DNA from 3 places in the Paenibacillus graminis genome. Region 2 is predicted to be linked to each of the others. Evidence: riboswitches for the same ligand, from Rfam matches in the RefSeq annotation. Region 2 holds a riboswitch; each other region holds the start of a gene.
What was found. Region 2 has a riboswitch for thiamine pyrophosphate ahead of PGRAT_RS13390 (ABC transporter ATP-binding protein). Riboswitches for the same ligand answer to the same signal wherever they lie in the genome.
Positions count from the first base shown of each region.

Region 1 (6,581 bases), 3.1 Mb from region 2:
TGAACCGGAGAACCCGGTGAATCATTGCAATATGGCGGGTATATTATCCGAGATGGGGAAATATGAGGCGTCCAACGACATCCTAACCCATGTTCTGGAGGAAATTGATCCCTCTATGACGGAATGCCACTTCTATATGGCTAATAACTATGCAAATATGGAAAGCTTTGAAGAGGCCGAGCGCAGTCTGGTTACCTATCTTCAGGAGGATGCGAGCGGAGAGTTCATGGCCGAGTCCGAAGAACTGATGGAGCTGCTGCAATATGAGCTGAACCGTCCGGCTCCGCTGGTCCGGATCCGCAGCCGGGAGGGTGTAGTGGAGCATGACAGAGCCCGCAGCCTGCTCGAGGAAGGAAAGTTTCCGCAAGCGGTCGCACTGCTTGAAGAAATTGTACAGAACATCCCCGATTTCCTGGCGGCGCATAACAATCTGGCTCTTGCCTATTTCTACATGGGCCGCTTTGCCAAAGCCAAGGAATGCCTTGGCGAAGTGCTCGCGCAGGACCCGGGGAACCTGCATGCATTGTGCAACATGGCTATTTTCTTGCAGTATGCCGGCGATCGGGAGCAGCTGGAGGGGCTGGTGCGCATGCTGGAAGCCACAGTGCCTTTTCACCAGGAGCATGTATTCAAAATGGCTACGACGATGGGGATTCTGGGGAAGCACAGAACAGCCTACGGGCACTTCCGCCGCCTGCTGAAGGACGAGGAGGTTGGCGGCGATGCCAGCTTGTACCATTACTGTGCGGCTGCGGCAAGCAACAGCGGACTTGAGAGCGAGGCGGTACGCTGCTGGCAGCTGGCCGCGAAGCTGGACCCGGAATCCGCAGTACCGAAGTTTTTCCTGTCCCAGCTTCAGCTGGCACAGGCTGAAGGCCGTCCGCTGCCTCCGGTAAGCTATAATTATCAGCTGCCTTTCCAGGAGCAGCTCAAGCAGTGGAAGAACAACATGGGCAGCTTCTCTGAGGAGGTGCGGAATAATCCGCTGCTGCGCGCTTCGTTCTTTTGGGCACTGCGCTACGGTGATTCAAGTACGAAGCTTCAGGTGACAGAGGCGCTCCGCTGGATCGGGGACGATGAAATGTCCGAGGTGCTGAAGGGGATTTCTGAGCAGGAGCCGCTGCAGGAGACTGCACTTCTCGGGCTGCAGCGCCTGATCGGTGGCGCACCGGAGGAGAACACAATCCAGAGGGCGGTACAAGAGCCGGTCGTGCCAATCCATAAAGGGCCACCGGAATGGAAAGAGGACTGGCAGCGGGTTATTGATCATACGGCTGCCGTGATGGACCGGCGGTATGATGCCGTTCTGAAGAAGGATGCTGAGCTCCTCTGGAAGCAGTTTATAAGCCGTCTCTACCCGGATGTTCCCTTGTTTAGGCATACTGCGGGCTGGTGTGCGGCTCTGGAATATTTGACCGCCAAGCTGCATGGCCATCCGCTTACCTATCGTGAGGCTGCCCAGCGCTACGGCGTTTCGGTCTCTATGGTAAGCCGGTACGCGCGGCGTATTCATCAAGTATGCGGGTTCCCGCAGGACGGGGCGGCAGCGGACATTTTGCCGCCTTTTACGGAAAATATCTGACCCTAAGGAGGATATACTCATGTACAAAACAATTGTAATCGGAACAGGCCCGGCAGGACTGACTGCTGCGATTTACCTGGCGCGTGCCAATCTCAGCCCCCTCGTCATTGAAGGCTTGCAGCCGGGAGGACAATTGACTACAACGACAGAGGTAGAGAACTTCCCCGGTTTTCCTGATGGCATCCTGGGTCCAGATCTGATGGATAACATGCGCAAGCAGGCAGAGCGCTTTGGGGCTCAATTTAAGAATGGCTGGGTGGAGGCTGTGGACTTCTCGCAGCGCCCATTTAAGATAACCGTGGATGGCTTGGGTGTGCTGGAAGCAGAGTCGGTAATTATTTCGACCGGGGCTTCGGCGAGGTACCTGGGCATCCCGGGAGAGCAGGATAATGTCGGGCGCGGGGTCAGCACCTGTGCAACCTGCGACGGGTTCTTCTTCCGCGGCAAAAAGATTGTAGTGGTTGGCGGCGGCGACTCCGCAATGGAGGAAGCGAGCTTCCTGACGCGGTTCGCTTCCAGCGTGACCCTGGTCCACCGCCGTCCGGAGCTGCGCGCTTCGAAGATCATGCAGGACCGCGCGCGGGAGAACAGCAAGGTGGCCTGGGCACTGAACCGCACGCCGCTTGAAGTCGCCATCGGGGATACCGGGGTGAAGGGACTGAAGGTCCGCAACAATGAGACGGGTGCTGAAGAGCTTGTGGAAGCGGACGGCGTATTTATCGCTATCGGCCACACACCCAACACGGCCTTCCTGGGCGGCCAGATCACTACCGATGCCAACGGCTATATCGTGGTTAATCCGGGCACAACCGAAACCAACATTCCGGGCGTGTTTGCTTGCGGGGACGTGCAGGATACCCGTTACCGCCAGGCGATCTCAGCTGCCGGGACCGGCTGCATGGCCGCCATGGATGCCGAGAAATATCTGGAGGGCTCGATGGTGCATGACTGGAGCGAAACGCTGGATAAGTAACGGAGGCGCTCAATCAGCAAAATTTTTTATTGACACAAAATACCACTCCATGTAAATTGTATTTAATTAGATAAGATACCCACTAGGGGAGCCTGAATAGGCTGAGACGGGATAAGTGATTCCCGGACCCTTGAACCTGATCTGGATCATACCAGCGTAGGAAAGTGGAGTCGGACCTTTTTTAGCGCAGCCTTCTTTGGCTGTTCCTGAATAAAGCCGCTCCAGGTGGAGCGGCTTTTTGAATTGCTGCGTGATTATCTTATCTGCAAATTGCTCATAGAGCACAGAGGAGGAGATAAGAATGTCAGATTCAGTAAAAAAGGAAGAGGTTAATCTTTCCGGATTCCCCGCGAGCCGCAAGGTGTATGTAGAGGGCTCACGCCCGGACATTCAGGTTCCGATGCGTGAAATCTGTCTCAGCCGGACTGAAGGCGTGGCGGGAGAAGCGGACAATGCGCCGCTGCGTGTCTATGATACCAGCGGGATTTATACGGACGCCGGACAAGAGACCGATATCCGCAAGGGTCTTCCGCCGCACCGATTGTGCTGGATTGCGGAACGCGGAGATTCGGAAGAATACGCCGGGAGAGCTGTGCAGCCCGGAGATAACGGAAGGACAGCGGACGGATCGCTGGAAGGAGGCTTTTCCGGCTTGCACCGGTGCCCGTTAAGAGCGCGTGAGGGCCGCAATGTCACCCAGCTGCACTATGCGCGGCAGGGGATTATCACACCGGAGATGGAGTATATCGCCATTCGTGAGAACACCCGGCCTGAATTCGTAAGGGATGAGGTCGCGGCAGGCCGGGCCATTATCCCGTCGAATCTCAACCATCCCGAGAGTGAGCCGATGATCATCGGGCGGAATTTTCTGGTTAAGATCAATGCGAACATTGGGAATTCCGCTGTGTCTTCATCGATCGAAGAAGAAGTGGAGAAGATGAGGTGGGCAACGCGCTGGGGGGCCGATACGATTATGGACCTTTCCACCGGGGCAAAAATCCATGCCACCCGCGAATGGATTATCCGCAACTCGCCGGTTCCAATCGGCACAGTGCCCATCTATCAGGCGCTGGAAAAGGTCAAAGGAATAGCTGAGGATTTGACCTGGGAGCTGTACCGCGATACGCTCATTGAACAGGCGGAGCAAGGTGTAGACTACTTCACCATTCATGCCGGTGTGCTGAAGCGTTACATTCCGCTTACCGCTGGCAGAATGACCGGAATTGTCTCACGGGGCGGTTCCATTATGGCGGCCTGGTGCCTTGCCCATGATCAGGAGAACTTTTTATATACGCATTTTGAGGATATTTGCGAGATTATGAAAACCTATGATGTCGCCTTTTCCCTGGGAGACGGGCTACGCCCCGGCTCCATCGCCGATGCCAATGACGAGGCTCAATTTGCTGAGCTAGAAACACTTGGTGAGTTGACTGCTTTGGCCTGGAAGCATGATGTCCAAGTGATGGTGGAAGGTCCGGGTCATGTGCCGATGCACAAGATTAAGGAGAATATGGATAAGCAGCTGGAGCTTTGCCAGGAGGCCCCTTTTTACACACTCGGTCCGCTGACCACGGATATTGCTCCCGGCTATGACCATATTACATCAGCAATTGGTGCAGCAATGATCGGCTGGTTCGGGACAGCGATGCTCTGTTACGTTACCCCGAAGGAGCATTTGGGCCTGCCGAACAAGAATGATGTGCGTGAAGGTGTGATTACTTACAAAATTGCTGCACATGCCGCTGACTTGGCCAAGGGGCATCCGGGCGCGCAGGACCGGGACAACGCACTATCCAAGGCGCGGTTCGAGTTCCGGTGGCGTGACCAGTTCCACTTGTCGCTGGACCCGGAACGCGCGCTGGAGTACCATGATGAGACGCTTCCAGCGGAAGGCGCCAAAACAGCGCATTTCTGCTCGATGTGCGGCCCCAAATTCTGCAGCATGCGGATCTCGCACGATATCCGCAATTCGTCCAGATTGAGCAGAATGCTATAACCTGCAACCTTTCCGAGAGGCTGTTTCCGACGCTATGAAATGCGGAGGAGGCAGCTTTTTTCTATATACGTTTCATTCCGTATCCACATGGTTAAACCAATTGGTTGTCAGCTTAATTAAGTTTGTGATTTTGTGATTGCAATCACAATCCGGCCCTGTACCCTATGCTAAGCTGGTGTTGAGAAAGGTTATCAATTAGCCGGAGGTTAAGCTGCAGGAGGAGAGCGCAATGAGCAAAAGCCTTAACATGGATGAGTCCATATTCGAGCTGGTCAGCCGTTATCCGGAGGTCGTAGATATTATGGTGGAGCTGGGGTTCCGCGATATCGCCAAGCCAGGCATGCTGCAGACGGCAGGCAGGTTCATGACCCTGTCCAAAGGAATCACAGTGAAAAAAATGGATCGCGAAACCGTCCGGCAAGCTTTTGAGCGCCATGGCTTCGAGATTATTCAATAGAGGAGAGAGTACAATGAGCGAACTGATTAACAACCGGGAAGTGGATGTTCCCGAGCAGACACGCCGCCAAGCCATGCTTAGGGAAATCATCAAGGAGCTGCATGCCGGAAAAAGCGTGGAGGAAGTCAAAGCACGTTTTGCAGAAGCGGTAGGCGATGTTACGGTAGCAGAAATTTCGGCCATGGAGCATTCATTGATGACAGAAGAGGGGATTCCTGTAGAGGAGGTGCAGCGACTGTGCTCTGTGCACACGGCCATCTTCAAAGGGTCGATCCAGGAGATTCACCGTTCCAATAAACCGGAGGAACAGCCGGGACATCCCGTGCACACCTTCAAGCTGGAGAACCGTGAGATTGAACGTCTTGTCAATTTCCGCCTGCAGCTCCACACCGATAAATTTCTAAGAAGCGGCACGGAAGAGATGAGGTTCAAGCTGTTGGAGGATCTGAGCCTGCTGCTCGATCTCGACAAGCATTACAGCCGCAAAGAGAATCTGCTGTTTCCCTACCTTGAGAAATACGGCATCTATGGACCTACCAAGGTGATGTGGGGGGTGGATGACGGTATCCGCAGTATGATCAAGCAGGCTAAGGCCGCACTCAGTGCATACAATGGGGAAGCCGGGGAACTTAGCAGTCTGCTGGCGGACATTATTCAGGAAGTTAATGAAATGATCTTTAAAGAAGAGAATATTCTGCTGCCGATGGCACTCGATAAGCTGACTGAGGATGAATGGGTCAAAATCGCCCGGGAAAGCGAGGAAATCGGCTTCTGCCTGGCTGCACCAGAGCGGGAATGGATTCCTGAGCGTGTTTCAGAGCCTGAGGGTGCCGCAGCGCCAGCGCAAGAGGGAGGAGTGGCTCCTCAAGGCTTTATCCGCTTCGAAACGGGCCTGTTGTCACTGCATCAGCTGGAAACGGTGCTGAACCATTTGCCGGTCGACCTGACGTTTATTGACGAAAATGACGTAGTCCGCTACTTCTCACATGGCAAAGAGCGTATTTTTGCCCGCACCAAGGCGGTCATTGGACGCACAGTGCAGAACTGCCACCCGCCGCAAAGCGTACATGTAGTAGAGAAGCTATTGGCGGATTTCAAGGCAGGCCGCAAGGATGCTGAGGACTTCTGGATTGCCATCAAAGATAAATTTATCTACATCCGTTATTTCGCTGTCCGCGATGAAGCGGGACAATACATGGGCACCCTTGAATTCACCCAGAATATCGCACCGATCCGCGCATTGGAGGGGCAAAAACGGATTTTGTCGGAATAGCGCATAATTTAAACGTCTGGAGAAACGGAAGCCGCCTCTTGGGAGGACGGCCCAGCCGTTTCTTTTTGCATGAAAAAATACCAGCTGCCTTATATGGCCGGGTGTGCCGCCTTTCCTTGACCGCAGGGATACCTTCTATTATAGTGGGTACGTGGGATTAACTATTTTAGCATAGAAAAAGGTGGCTTGTTACATGTCTGAAAGTATCTACGTTGGCGTTGACTTAGGTGGAACCACGATTAAGGTTGGAATCTGCAATGCCGAGGGGAACCTGCTGCATACCTATGAGGGGCCTACGGG
Region 1 is NZ_CP009287.1:162,973-169,553, forward strand. It holds gene PGRAT_RS00815 (tetratricopeptide repeat protein) at 1-1,582, shown strand, start outside; gene trxB (thioredoxin-disulfide reductase) at 1,602-2,555, shown strand; TPP riboswitch at 2,630-2,735, shown strand; gene thiC (phosphomethylpyrimidine synthase ThiC) at 2,857-4,551, shown strand; gene PGRAT_RS00830 (DUF1858 domain-containing protein) at 4,781-5,008, shown strand; gene PGRAT_RS00835 (DUF438 domain-containing protein) at 5,022-6,281, shown strand; gene PGRAT_RS00840 (ROK family glucokinase) at 6,475-6,581, shown strand, end outside.
Region 1: another riboswitch for thiamine pyrophosphate. It lies ahead of thiC (phosphomethylpyrimidine synthase ThiC); the one in region 2 lies ahead of PGRAT_RS13390 (ABC transporter ATP-binding protein).

Region 2 (6,581 bases):
AGCACCGCCTATATCACCTTAAACTTCCAGGATCTCTTCATTTTTATGATTTTATCATTTCTCAAACGACAAAACCCCGTTAGCACCTATCCGGTGAACGGGGTTTTGTATTCATAAAAAATCATCCGTGCATGATTTCAGTCTGCACCTCGGTCTTAGAACCGTCTTGTCTGACTCTGCGCCCTCTCCGCAGCAGCAGACCCAGCACAGCACCGCCCAGCGCTACGAAGATCATGATGTGAAAGGTATCGTCAAACCCTTTGGCAAGTACAGTTTGTGCAGCTAGCTTCAACGCTTCGGGAGAAGCATTCGCCGCATTCTTCCCGGCCGCAGCCGCAGCTTCTTGCATTTCCGCCCCGCGCGCTGCCGCCCTTGAGGTCAGGATGGTGACCAGTGTCGATACCGCCAGAGAGTTGATTACCTGCTGCATCGAGTTGGTCAGAGAAGTAACCCGGTTCACCAGGTGGCTTGGGGCCTTGTTCAGAAGATGGGTATTCATAGGCATTACCATCATCCCCATGCCCGCGCCGCACATAATCAGCGGCAGGATCAGGTCTTTGCTCTGTGTGGCAAGATCTGCATGCGAATATTGGAATAAGGCACCAGAGACAAGGCTAAGACCGCAAACCACCAGCCAGCGGACACCTATCCTGTCGAATAGAATCCCGGCAATGGGCATCATCAGTCCGGATGCAATGGCTTGGGGCAGCATCGTCAGACCGGTATCAAAAGCTCCGAAGCCGCGGGCCTGCTGGAGAAATTGCGGAAGCAGAAACAATGCGCCGTATAAGCCGAACTGGGCAATCCATTGTACGAGAATGCCTGTGCTGAAATCGCCGGAGCGCAGAATCCGCAGTTCCAACAGCGGGGTCTCCGAGCGAAACTCTGCAATCACAAAAGCGATTAAGGCGAGCACGCCCATGGATAACCCGATCAGTGTTTTGTCTGAGGTCCAGCTATCCGCACCTTGGCTGACACCGTACGACAGGGAGGCAAAGGCCAGAGGCCCGAGAATCATCCCGAGCTTATCCATGCCCGGTACTTGGGTCCGCTCTGATCTGGGCAGCTTCCGGGAACCGATCAGCAGGCAAATGATGCCAATCGGAATATTAATGAGGAAAATCCAGCGCCAGGAATGGTACTCCACAAGCCAGCCGGACAGTACAGGGCCGATCGCCGGAGCAAACAGCACCGGAATCCCCATGATTCCCATAACAACGCCAACCTTGCTCCTGGGAGCAAGCTTATACACGTAAGCCATCCCAACGGGAAGCACACAGCCTCCCCCCAGTCCCTGCAGCACACGGAATGCAATTAGCCATTCCGCACGGCTCGGGGTGGCACAGAGGAGAGAGCCGATGGTGAATACAATAACTGCGGCGAGAAAAACAGTTTTGGCTCCGAACCGGTCAGACAGCCAGCCGGACAACGGAATCACTGAGGCCTGAGCCAGCATATATCCGGTCACGATCCATTGCAGAGTATTTAGATCCGTATGAAAATCCTTGACTAGTGTGGACAAAGCCACATTCATCGCCGTGCTGTCCAGCACCACCATGAACACACCGGCAATGATCGCCAGCAGCGGAACCAGAATGCTTGACAGGCGAAAATCGGCATCCGACTTCAACGCTTGCTCCATCTTCTATCTCCTCCTAAGTTGAACTGCTCCGGTAGGCGTACATTGACCTTTGCGCAGCTTTATCTATATAATAAATGATACGAACGGACAATTGTCCGGTATTGCTTTTTCAGTGTACGGACAATTGTCCGCACTGTCAATTTAATTTTCATTTTTTTCTAATATAGATGCTGCATTTCCGAAAGGAGCCTGCCATGAATTCACACGAACCAGACCGCAGACCAACCAACAAACCAGCAAAAGAACCTCCGGTACCCGCCAGGGATTATCAGGACCCTTATGTCCAGCGGATTCTTGAGGCTGCAGAGGCATTGTTTGCCGAGAACGGCCTAGAGGCGGTCAGTATGTTCAGCATCGCCAAGCGGGCGGGAATCGGCCAGGGTTCGCTGTACCGCAGATTCACGGACAAAGGCGAAATCTGCTCTGCCTTGCTCTCAACCAGCTCCGAGCGTTTTCTTTCCCGTCTGGAACAGGAGCTGCAGGCCACAGCCGGATCTTCTGCCCCGTTGGAAGACCTGCAGAGCAGTATTGAGCAGGTCGTTGATTTCATAGACCAGCACGCTGAGCTGCTGCAGATGATTAAGTCCGAGTTCACCGGCAAGAAACAGCTTACTCAGTTCGAGCATCCGATTTTCCGCCGCCTGAACGCAGTGATGACCCAGCGCATCCGGCGGGCCGCGGATGATGGCTTGCTGATTGCGGTCGATCCGCAATTTGCCGCTACCGCCCTTATTGCCGTATTGAGCCCTGATCTCTACCTCTACCAACAGAAGCTGCACAGCTCTACCAAAGAGGAAATCTCTAAGGGCGTCCTCGCACTGTTCGTCATTGGAATCCAACGGACTTAACCTTTCCGGCACAGATCCTTTGACAACCCGCCTGAATATGCTATATTAATTAGCAATTGCGAATATCAATATTGACCTGCTATTTCACTAGGGGAGTCTGCCGACTGAGACGAAGCTTGAAGCTTCGGACCCTTGGAACCTGATCTGGATCATACCAGCGGAGGGAAGTGGAACAGAAACGATCAGCGGTGCCGCTATACGTCTACTGCCTGAACCTTTCAGACCCATTTGTCTCCACTTTGAGACAGATGGGTCTTTATTGTGTTGCCGCGCAATGAAAGGAGGCTTAGTACATACGAATATGATCTCAATGACGAACCTGTCCTATTCTTTCGGCACATCTCCGGAGACGCCGGTATTCAGCGGTCTGACAATGGATGTGCGCCAAGGGGAATTCATTTCTCTGGTCGGTGCCAGCGGCTGCGGTAAAAGCACATTATTCAAAATCATCGCCGGCTTGCTTCAGCACACCAGCGGTGATCTTAAAGTTCTGGGAACGACATCCGCCGATCCTTCATCACGCCTGGGACGGGTTGCCTATATGCCCCAGCAGGATCTGCTGCTGCCCTGGAGAACCGTGCTGGACAACTGCCTGCTTCCCTGGGAGCTGAACAGAACAGGCAGTAAAACGGAAGCGGTAAAAAGTATCCGTAATTTGCTGGAGCGTTTTGGACTGGAAGGTACAGAGCAGCGCTATCCGCATGAGCTGTCCGGCGGAATGCGCCAGCGGATCGCTATGCTGCGGACGCTGGCTGCCGGCAATACGCTCTTGCTTTTGGATGAGCCCTTCGGAGCACTGGATGCCATCACCAAACGCGGGCTTCACCGCTGGCTGCTGGAGCTGTGGGGCAGTCTGGAGCAGACCGTCCTGTTCATCACCCACGATCTGGAGGAGGCGCTCCTCCTCAGTGACCGGATCTATCTAATGTCCGGCGGCGCTGGCGGCGGTGTACAGGAATTCCTGGTAGATCTTCCGCGCCCCAGGCATTACCGCATGAATTATGAACCGCATTTTGCTGCTTTGCGGGCGGATTTGGAACGGAGGCTGTATGACACGCACCTATCTTAGAAAGTTTTTGCACGAATATGGCCCCTTTGCCCTGTTGGTGCTGCTGACTCTTGCCTTCTGGGAAAGCGCAGCCAGGCTGAAGCTTGTCCCTGCCTTCATTCTTCCGGCCCCTACGGCCATATGGACGGCAATGCTGGAGCAGAGGCTGCTGCTCTTTGGAGAACACTTGCCTGCTACACTGCAGGAGGTGCTGTTGGGTTTTGCGCTGTCCGTGTGCTGCGGTGTGCTGCTGGGTACGGGAATGCATATGTTCTCTCCGGTGGAGAAAGCGCTGTACCCCCTGCTGGTCATCAGCCAGACGATTCCGCTGATCGCGCTCTCCCCCATTTTTATTATGTGGTTTGGCTATACGCTGTGGAGCAAGGTAGCGGTGGTCTTCCTGACCGCTTTTTTTCCGGTCGTTATCGGCACTTATGACGGATTGCACAAAAGCGGAGCGGTGTACAAAGAGCTGCTGCTCACACTTGGTGCGAACCGCTGGCAGATTCTGCGGAAAACCGAGATTCCTCCGGCACTGCCCTCGCTGTTTTCGGGACTCAAGCTCTCAATTGTCTACTGTGTGATTGGCGCAACGATCGGGGAATGGCTGGGCGGCAGCCGGGGACTCGGGTATTTTAGCCGCCGGATGGCGGGCAATCTGCAAAGTGCTGAGATGTTCGCCGCTGTGTTTCTTTTATCCGTACTCGGCATTGTTCTGTTCCTAAGTATTAAGCTGCTCGAAAAATATATTTTGCAGAAAAGAGGCATTCATCGATGAACATCTTTCCCTCTGAACATCCCGTTAGTAACAAGAGTCTTTCCTTGCTCTCCCTACCGCTGCTTCTATGTCTTGCTATTGCAGTAAGCGGCTGTGGAGGCGGCAACAATGCTGTTCCAACCAGCTCCGCTTCAGCAGAGAACGCCCAGCAGCCCCACAAGCTAACGATTATGCTCGACTGGTATCCAAACGCCGTTCACTCTTTCCTGTACGCCGCACAACAGAATGGCTATTTCAAAGAGGAAGGCCTGGATGTGGATATCCAGATGCCCGCTGACAGCAATGATGCCTTGAAGCTGGTAGCCGCCGGCAAAGCCGATCTGGCCTTAAGCTACCAGCCGCAGGTGCTGATGGCCCGGGGAGAACAGATTCCGGTGAAGTCTGTCGCCGCCATCGTCCGGCATCCGCTGAACCATCTGATGTTACCGGCGGACAGCGGGATCAAAAGCCCGAAAGAGCTGGCTGGGAAAAATGCCGGATACTCTTCGGTTCCCTTATACGAAGCTATGCTGAAAACAATGGTCAAAAGCGATGGCGGCGATCCGTCCGCAGTGAAGCTGATCGATGTGGGTTTTGACCTGATTCCGGCCATTTCAACCGGACGTGTAGACGGAATTATCGGAGGATTCATTAATCATGAGCAGCTGATTCTGGAGAAGGAAGGGCATCCGGTCATTTCGCTGGACCCTACGGATTACGGTGTTCCCGACTACTACGAGCTGGTTCTGGTTGCAAGCGATCCGGGCTTGCAGAATTCTGAAGGTTACATCGAGAAGTTCATAGCGGCGGCACGCAAAGGACAGCAATTTGTTGCCGGGCACCCGCAGGAGGCGCTGGACCTTCTAATGGCTCACGAGGATGCTACCGCTCCCCTGGACAAAGACATCGAAATCAAAAGCCTGGAGCTTCTGCTTCCCCTGATGGATGCCGGCGATCAGCCGTTTGGCTATCAGGACCCCGCATCCTGGGACAAGGTTAAGGCCTGGCTGAATGACAACGGACTGCTGAATGGCGATTTCAAGACGCAGGAGGCTTTTATCAATTTGTGAGTTGTGCTGCAATGTGCACGAGATACAACAGACGACAGTTCCACCCTAGTAAATGCAGGATTCTGTTGCAGAAAATGCAATCAAGCTGGAAGACCTCGCTTAAACTCATATAAATTTTTTATGCTTTCGATGCCAGTTTTTTGTACGAAGTACACTCATTTGAAGTCTCTCACATATTACTTTCAGGAGGAATCATTATGTCATTCTTAACCAAAGTACGGGCCAGCAATCCGCTGGTGCACAACATCACTAATATTGTAGTTGCGAATTTCAGCGCCAACGGGCTGCTGGCGCTGGGGGCTTCACCTTTTATGGCTGATGCGCATGAAGAAGTCGCGGATATCGCCGCCATGTCTGGCGCTGTTGTGCTGAATATCGGCACATTAAATGATTATGCCATTGAATCCATGCTGCTGGCTGGCAAGGCGGCGAACCGCCATAACGTGCCGGTCGTGCTGGACCCCGTAGGCGCTGGAGCCACTGCTTACCGCACCGAAGTTACACATAAGCTGGTCAGCCATATGCAGATAACCGCGCTGCGCGGCAATGTCGCTGAAGTGGCTCATGTCCTCGGCAAGAACTGGAGCATCAAAGGCGTGGATGCCGGAGCCGGTGACGGTGATGTGGCCGCTTTGGCTGTACAAGCCGCGCTGAAGCTGAAGTGTGTTGTGATTATCACCGGCAAGGAAGATGTCGTCACGGATGGCACCGCCACCTTTGTAATCCGCAACGGTCATCCTGTTCTGACCCGGGTTACCGGCACCGGCTGCCTGCTGAGTGCAGTCGTCGGCGCGTTCCTCGCGGCCAGCGGCGGAGCCTGGCTGGAAGCTGCTGCTGAAGCCCTCTCCTTCTACGGCGTAGCTGCCGAAATCGCCGAAGAACGGACCCGCCTGCAGGGGCCCGGCAGCTTCCAGGCCGAATTCCTGAATCAATTGGCTCTTGTCACTCCGGAAGTATACGCTGCGCGATCCCGTATTCAGCGGCTGGAACAATAATCACAGCTTCACCAAAGGAGATTACGTTATGACTAACCATCCTATGACTAAAGTTTTCAAAGCGTTGACGGTCGCCGGCTCTGACAGCGGAGGCGGTGCCGGTATCCAGGCCGACCTCAAAACCTTTCAGGAGCTGGGTGTATATGGCATGTCTGCGCTCACCGCAGTGACCGCTCAGAACACTCTGGGGGTTCAAGGCGTGTATCCGCTGGAAGCGGAAG
Region 2 is NZ_CP009287.1:3,241,855-3,248,435, reverse strand. It holds gene PGRAT_RS13400 (DHA2 family efflux MFS transporter permease subunit) at 122-1,642, opposite strand; gene PGRAT_RS31620 (TetR/AcrR family transcriptional regulator) at 1,837-2,490, shown strand; TPP riboswitch at 2,570-2,673, shown strand; gene PGRAT_RS13390 (ABC transporter ATP-binding protein) at 2,765-3,559, shown strand; gene PGRAT_RS13385 (ABC transporter permease) at 3,540-4,316, shown strand; gene PGRAT_RS13380 (ABC transporter substrate-binding protein) at 4,313-5,365, shown strand; gene thiM (hydroxyethylthiazole kinase) at 5,560-6,360, shown strand; gene thiD (bifunctional hydroxymethylpyrimidine kinase/phosphomethylpyrimidine kinase) at 6,389-6,581, shown strand, end outside.

Region 3 (6,581 bases), 680 kb from region 2:
GAACAAAATCCGTTTCCCGGAAACATCCGGAATCGGCATCAAGCCGGTATCCTCCGAAGGCTCGAAGCGCCTGGTGCGCTCTGCGGTTGAATATGCAATCAAGCATGGCCGCAAGAGTGTGACGCTGGTGCACAAGGGCAACATCATGAAGTTCACTGAAGGCGCATTTAAGAACTGGGGTTATGAAGTGGCGGAGCAGGAATTCGGCGACCATGTCTTCACCTGGAACCAATATGATGCCATCAAGGAGAAGAGCGGCGAGGCTGCTGCAAATGCTGCCCAGAAGGAAGCGGAAGCGTCCGGCAAAATCATTATCAAGGATGCTATTGCGGATATCGCCCTCCAGCAGGTGTTGACCCGTCCAACCGATTTCGATGTGATCGCCACGCTCAACCTGAACGGGGACTATCTGTCCGATGCGCTCGCTGCGCAAATCGGCGGCATCGGCATCGCACCTGGAGCGAATATTAACTATGTTACAGGACACGCTATTTTTGAAGCTACACACGGCACTGCACCGAAATATGCCGATAAAGACGTAGTCAATCCGGGTTCGGTGATCCTGTCCGGCGTAATGCTGCTTGAGCATCTGGGCTGGCAGGAAGCAGCAGATCTGATCTACAAAGGCATGAGCACGGCTATCAATAATAAGACCGTTACCTACGATTTCGCCCGCCAGATGGAAGGCGCGACAGAGCTGAAATGCTCGGCCTTTGCTGACGAAATCATCAGTCATCTATAAGACCAACCCTCCTCAGCTTATGCTGCGAAGCCAGTTTGCCGAAGCTGTGTCAAGGCTGGATATGCTCACAAAACTCTTAGGAGGATAAACGTGGCTATCAAACGTAATAAAATTACAGTCGTAGGTGCCGGTTTTACCGGCGCCACCACAGCGTTAATGCTTGCCCAAAAGGAGCTTGGCGATGTGGTGCTTCTGGATATTCCCCAGCTGGAGAACCCGACCAAGGGCAAGGTGCTGGATATGCTGGAGGCCGGTCCGGTACTGAAATTTGATGCGCGGATTACGGGTACCTCCAGCTACGGGGATGCGGAAGATTCAGATATTGTTATCATCACGGCGGGGATTGCGCGCAAGCCGGGAATGAGCCGCGATGATCTGGTGAATACGAATGCGGGCATTGTGAAATCGGTGTGCGAGAATGTGAAACGTGTGGCGCCTGAATCCATTGTCATCATCCTGAGCAACCCGGTAGATGCCATGACTTACGTGGCCTTCAAAACGCTGGGCTTTCCCAAAAACCGCGTCATCGGCCAATCCGGCGTGCTGGATACCGCGCGTTACTGTACTTTTATCGCCGAGGAGCTTAACGTTTCGGTGGAGGATGTACGCGGCTTTGTTCTGGGCGGCCACGGGGACGACATGGTTCCGCTGGTGCGGTATTCCAGTGTCGGCGGCATTCCGATCGAAACACTGATGCCGGCAGAGCGGATTGCGGAGATCGTGCAGCGTACACGGGTTGGCGGCGGTGAGATTGTCAGCCTGCTTGGCAACGGCAGTGCTTACTATGCCCCTGCGGCATCTCTTGTGCAGATGACCGAAGCGGTTCTGAAGGATAAGAAGCGGATACTTCCTGTCATTGCCCTTCTCGAAGGAGAATACGGATACGACGGTCTGTTCATGGGCATCCCGGCTCTGCTGGGTGCGGATGGCATTGAGAAGATCTTCGAGCTGGAGCTGACAGCGGAAGAGAAAGCGGCTCTCGATAAGTCTGCGGATTCAGTACGTGCAGTAACTTCAGTGGTTACGGTCTAGGTTCATACGGATATAAGCCCTCATTTCCATTCAAGAAATGAGGGCTTTCTTTTCATAAGCGATGCGGTTGGGTATAATAAGAATGTAACATATATCACAGCGAAAAATGAGGAGGCTAATCATGGATCGGATTTTCTTTTTCTTACATATGATCGGGACATTGGCGCTCGGCTTCTATCTGGTGCTGCCGTTTATTTTGAACGGTACGGCCAAGCTCTCTGCTTCAGCCAAAGAGGGGACGTTAAGCGCTATCGGCGGATTTAACCGGTTCGCCCAGTATGGTCTGGTCATTCAACTGCTGACAGGGGGCTATATGATTTCACAAGGGGATTATACCGTAGCCTGGATGGTTGTGGTTATAGTTCTCCTGCTGGCGATGTTTGCCTTAGGCGGCATTATGGGCAAGCCGCTGCGTCTGGCAGCTGCCGGAATGCGCGAGAACCGCGATGTGTCTGACCATACCGCGAAGCTGCGCACCCTGAGCCTGCTGCTGATGGTCCTGCTGATCGTGATGATGTTTTTTATGGTGTACAGACATATTATCTAAGTTGAACTCACGTAAAATGGCTCCGGCTGCGAGGGCTTTTTTCTGTGGAAATGCGGGTATAGGTGATGATGACGAGGTGCCGTCCCCAGCAAAAGCGGCTGGATTTTTTGTTTGGATTACCTGGAAGTGTGGTAAGTAACATAACGTAAAGCGATTGTATAATTGATGATGCATAAGCCATCCTAATACGATGTGGTTACTTCCCAAAAAAGTTGCACAGCGAAAGGAGAATGGATCATGCCAGACAACAAACAATCCACCAAAACTTTGCCGCCTCAGGTGCAGGACCGGCAGCCCGGAATCGAGAGCGAGATGAAGCCGCGTCCGGAATTTGAAACCTCAAGCTATAAAGCGGCAGGCAAGCTGCTGGGCAAGGCGGCTCTGATTACGGGAGGCGACAGCGGTATTGGGCGTGCGGTTGCCGTTCATTTTGCCAAGGAAGGTGCGGATGTGGTCATTTCCTATCTGAATGAGCATTCCGATGCCGAAGAAACGAAACGCCAGGTCGAGCAGGAGGGCCGGAAGTGTATTCTGGTCGCCGGTGACATTGGGGTAGAAGCATTCTGCCAGGACCTGATCAACAAAACAGTAGAAGGCCTGGGCAAACTAGACATCCTGATCAACAACGCCGCCGAGCAGCATCCGCAGGACAAGATTGAGGATATCACCTCGGAGCAGCTGGAGCGGACGTTCCGTACGAATATTTTTTCCATGTTCTATTTGACCAAGGCCGCTATGCCGCATCTGAAAAAAGGTTCTACGATCATCAACACGACGTCGATCACAGCCTACCGGGGAAGCCCGCAGCTGCTGGACTATTCGTCTACCAAAGGCGCAATTCTCAGCTTCACCCGCTCACTGTCGATGAATCTGGCGGAAAAAGGCATCCGTGTCAATGCCGTAGCTCCGGGTCCGATCTGGACACCGCTGATTCCATCCACTTTTGATGCCAAAAAGGTCAGCGAGTTCGGCGGCACACAGCCGATGAAACGTCCGGGACAGCCGGAAGAGCTGGCTCCAGCCTATGTCTATCTGGCCTCGGATGATTCATCCTATGTCAGCGGGCAGGTCATGCATGTTAATGGCGGAGAAGTGGTCAACGGCTAAGAGTTGTGGTGCAGACCAGGTTTACTTGGAAATACAGCAGCAGTTTAAGAGCGTGCCTTCGCGGCCCGCTCTTTTTGCTGCACCTGCCAAGGAAGCAGTTTTTCAGCGAAAGGGATAGCTTTTCCGAGGAATTATATGTTAATATGAACCACGTCAGCAACTGAATAATGGAATTGTCCCTAGGGGTGCCGCGAGGCTGAGACGAACGTTCCGTTCGGACCCTTTGAACCTGATCTGGTTAAACCCAGCGTAGGAAAGCGGAGAATGAATGAACTGCAGCGGGGTTGTATCCATACGCCCGTATTCCTGTACACATTTATGACTGCCTCCTACCGCGGGGGCGGTTTTTTTGTTGTCTGGAAATTATGTGTTTTTTCTGTTTTGGATAAGGTGTGTAAGGGGAGAAGGGATTTTTTACTTGGTTCGTTTAAAGAACAAATTTGGATCTGAACGCGGGTTGGCCTGGAAAGAACGGCAGAAATGCCTTTGTTGAAGAGTTGACGGCTGGTTTGTCCGGAAAGAACGGCAGAAATGCCTTTGTTGAAGGGTCGAAGGCTGGTTTGTTCTGTTCCCGGTCTGCTCAAAGAATATAGCGAATAGAAGGTGAAGCTGTGGCGGAGATTCATTTGATCTCGGACGGAAGGCTTGCGCCGGGAGAATTCATTAACCTTGCTGCGGCTGTATATCCGCTCGTGGACTACATCCATCTGCGGGAAAAGCACCGGTCTGCCCTGGAACTGCTGGACATGGCGAAGCAGCTGCTGCTTGCGGGGGTTCCCGCTTCCAGCCTAGTCATCAATGACCGGCTGGATGTTGCGCTGGCCGCTGGTGCAGGCGCTGTTCAGCTGGCCTGGAACAGCCTGCCGCCGGCTGCAGCCCGTGCCGCCGCTCCCCGCCTGCGGCTGGGCAGGTCGGTGCATTCCGCGGCGGAAGCTGCGGAAGCGGGCCTGCAGGGGGCCGACTATTGCCTGTTCGGCCATGTTTTTCCTACCGCCTGCAAACCCGGCCAGCAGGAGCGCGGTTTGGGGCTGCTGGGGGAAGCGGTGCGCTGCAGCCGTATTCCGCTGATTGCCATCGGCGGCATAGAGCCGGGCAATGCCGGTCAGGTGATCCGGCAAGGGGCAGCCGGGATTGCAGTCATGTCCGGCATTTGTGGTGCCGGAGACGCTGTATCCGCTGCGCGTGCTTACCGGTTGGCGGTCCAGGAGGCTTAAGACCGGAGTTGTTATGTGTTTAAGTTGTTATGCGTTTAGTGAGCTATGGATATGTCACGCAAAGGAGGTGAGAAGGCATGAATCTGATCATCAATGGCAAAGCCCTGGAGATTGCGGAAGACTGCCGGACGGTAGCTGACCTGCTCAGCCGGCCCGAATGGAGCGGACGGCTTGTGATCGTGGAGCGCAATGGTGAAATTGTGAACAGGGAGCATTACGGCGAGACATCGTTCTGTGAAGGTGACCGGCTGGAGCTGGTGCATTTTGTAGGCGGGGGCTGAAGCACTGCTTCCTGAGAGAGCACAATGCGGGGCGTTCGTTCCCATAGCATCTCTTCATTTTGCAACCACAGCAGATATTATCCGATTTCATACCAGGAGGCATGCTTATGTTAGATCCATTTGTGATTGGCGGTATTACGTTATCAAGCCGGCTGTTCATCGGCACCGGCAAATACAGCCGGAATACACTGATTCCCGAGGTGGTTGCGTCTTCAGGCTCACAAGTGATCACGGTTGCCCTTCGCCGCATAGATCCGGAGAGCCGCGACAATATTGTCAGCCATATTCCTCCCCATATGACCCTGCTGCCTAATACATCGGGGGCGCGCACCGCCGAGGAAGCCGTGCGGATCGCCAGACTGGCCAGAGCCGCAGGCCTTGGCAACTGGGTCAAGATTGAGGTCATTAACGATCAGAAATATCTGCTGCCGGATAATCTTGAGACCATCCGCGCTACGGAGATACTTGCCGCCGAAGGTTTTGTGGTGCTGCCGTATATGAGCCCGGACCTCTCCGCTGCAATTCGAATGAAAGAGGCTGGAGCTGCCGCGGTTATGCCGCTTGGCTCGCCTATCGGCTCCAACCGCGGCCTGCGGACCAAAGAGCTGCTCCGCATTCTCATCTCTGAGGTGGATCTTCCGGTTATTGTTGACGCCGGTATCGGCCGACCGTCCGAAGCGGCGGAAGCTATGGAGCTGGGGGCCTCCGCTGTGCTGCTCAATACGGCTATCGCTACTGCCCGTGATCCGCTGCTGATGGCCGAAGCCTTCCGCGAAGCCGTATCTTCAGGCCGCAAGGCCTATTTGGCCGGGCTCGGTCCGGTGGAAGAGACGGCGGTCGCGTCTTCGCCTTTGACCGGATTTCTGAAGTGATTCTGAGCCATACCGAAAGGAGGGAGAAACATGAGTTTTTATGAAACACTGACCCGTCTGGAGCAGCTTCCTTACGAGAGCCTATGGCAGCAGTTCCAGGTGGAGGATGTGAAGCGGGCACTATGCAAGGACCGCCTGGATGAAAGCGACCTGCTGGCCCTGCTGTCTCCGGCTGCGGAGCCATGCCTGGAGGAGATAGCCCAGCGTGCGCAGCGGCTGACCCGTACGCATTTCGGGCATGTGATGCAGCTGTTCACACCGATGTATCTGGCCGATTTTTGTGTGAATCACTGCACCTATTGCAGCTTCAGCTCCATTTATGATTTTCCGAGAAAAAAATTGACGCCGGAGGAGGTCAGGCAAGAGGCGATTGCGATCTCCTCCACAGGCCTGCGCCATCTTCTGGTGCTGACCGGCGAATCGCGCAGTGACAGCCCGGCTTCTTATGTGAAGGAATGCGTAGAAATTCTGCACGAGTACTTCCCTTCCGTAAGTATTGAGGTGAATCCGCTGTCCACGGAGGAATACCGGGAGCTTAGAGAGGCGGGAGTGGACGGCTTGACCCTGTATCAGGAGGTTTATCATCAGGAAACGTACCGGAAGCTGCATGTAAAAGGTCCCAAAAGAGTCTTCCGCAACCGGCTGGATGCCCCCGAGCGGGGCTGTCAGGCCGGCTTCCGCTCTGTCAACATCGGTGCGCTCCTTGGGATGTATGATTGGCGGCAGGAGGCATTCATGACCGCGATGCATGCGAGGTATCTGCAGGACAAGTATCCGGAATGCGAA
Region 3 is NZ_CP009287.1:2,562,494-2,569,074, forward strand. It holds gene icd (NADP-dependent isocitrate dehydrogenase) at 1-742, shown strand, start outside; gene mdh (malate dehydrogenase) at 833-1,774, shown strand; gene PGRAT_RS10315 (hypothetical protein) at 1,896-2,321, shown strand; gene PGRAT_RS10320 (SDR family oxidoreductase) at 2,559-3,428, shown strand; TPP riboswitch at 3,600-3,701, shown strand; gene PGRAT_RS10330 (thiamine phosphate synthase) at 4,040-4,642, shown strand; gene thiS (sulfur carrier protein ThiS) at 4,720-4,923, shown strand; gene PGRAT_RS10340 (thiazole synthase) at 5,031-5,795, shown strand; gene thiH (2-iminoacetate synthase ThiH) at 5,826-6,581, shown strand, end outside.
Region 3: another riboswitch for thiamine pyrophosphate. It lies ahead of PGRAT_RS10330 (thiamine phosphate synthase); the one in region 2 lies ahead of PGRAT_RS13390 (ABC transporter ATP-binding protein).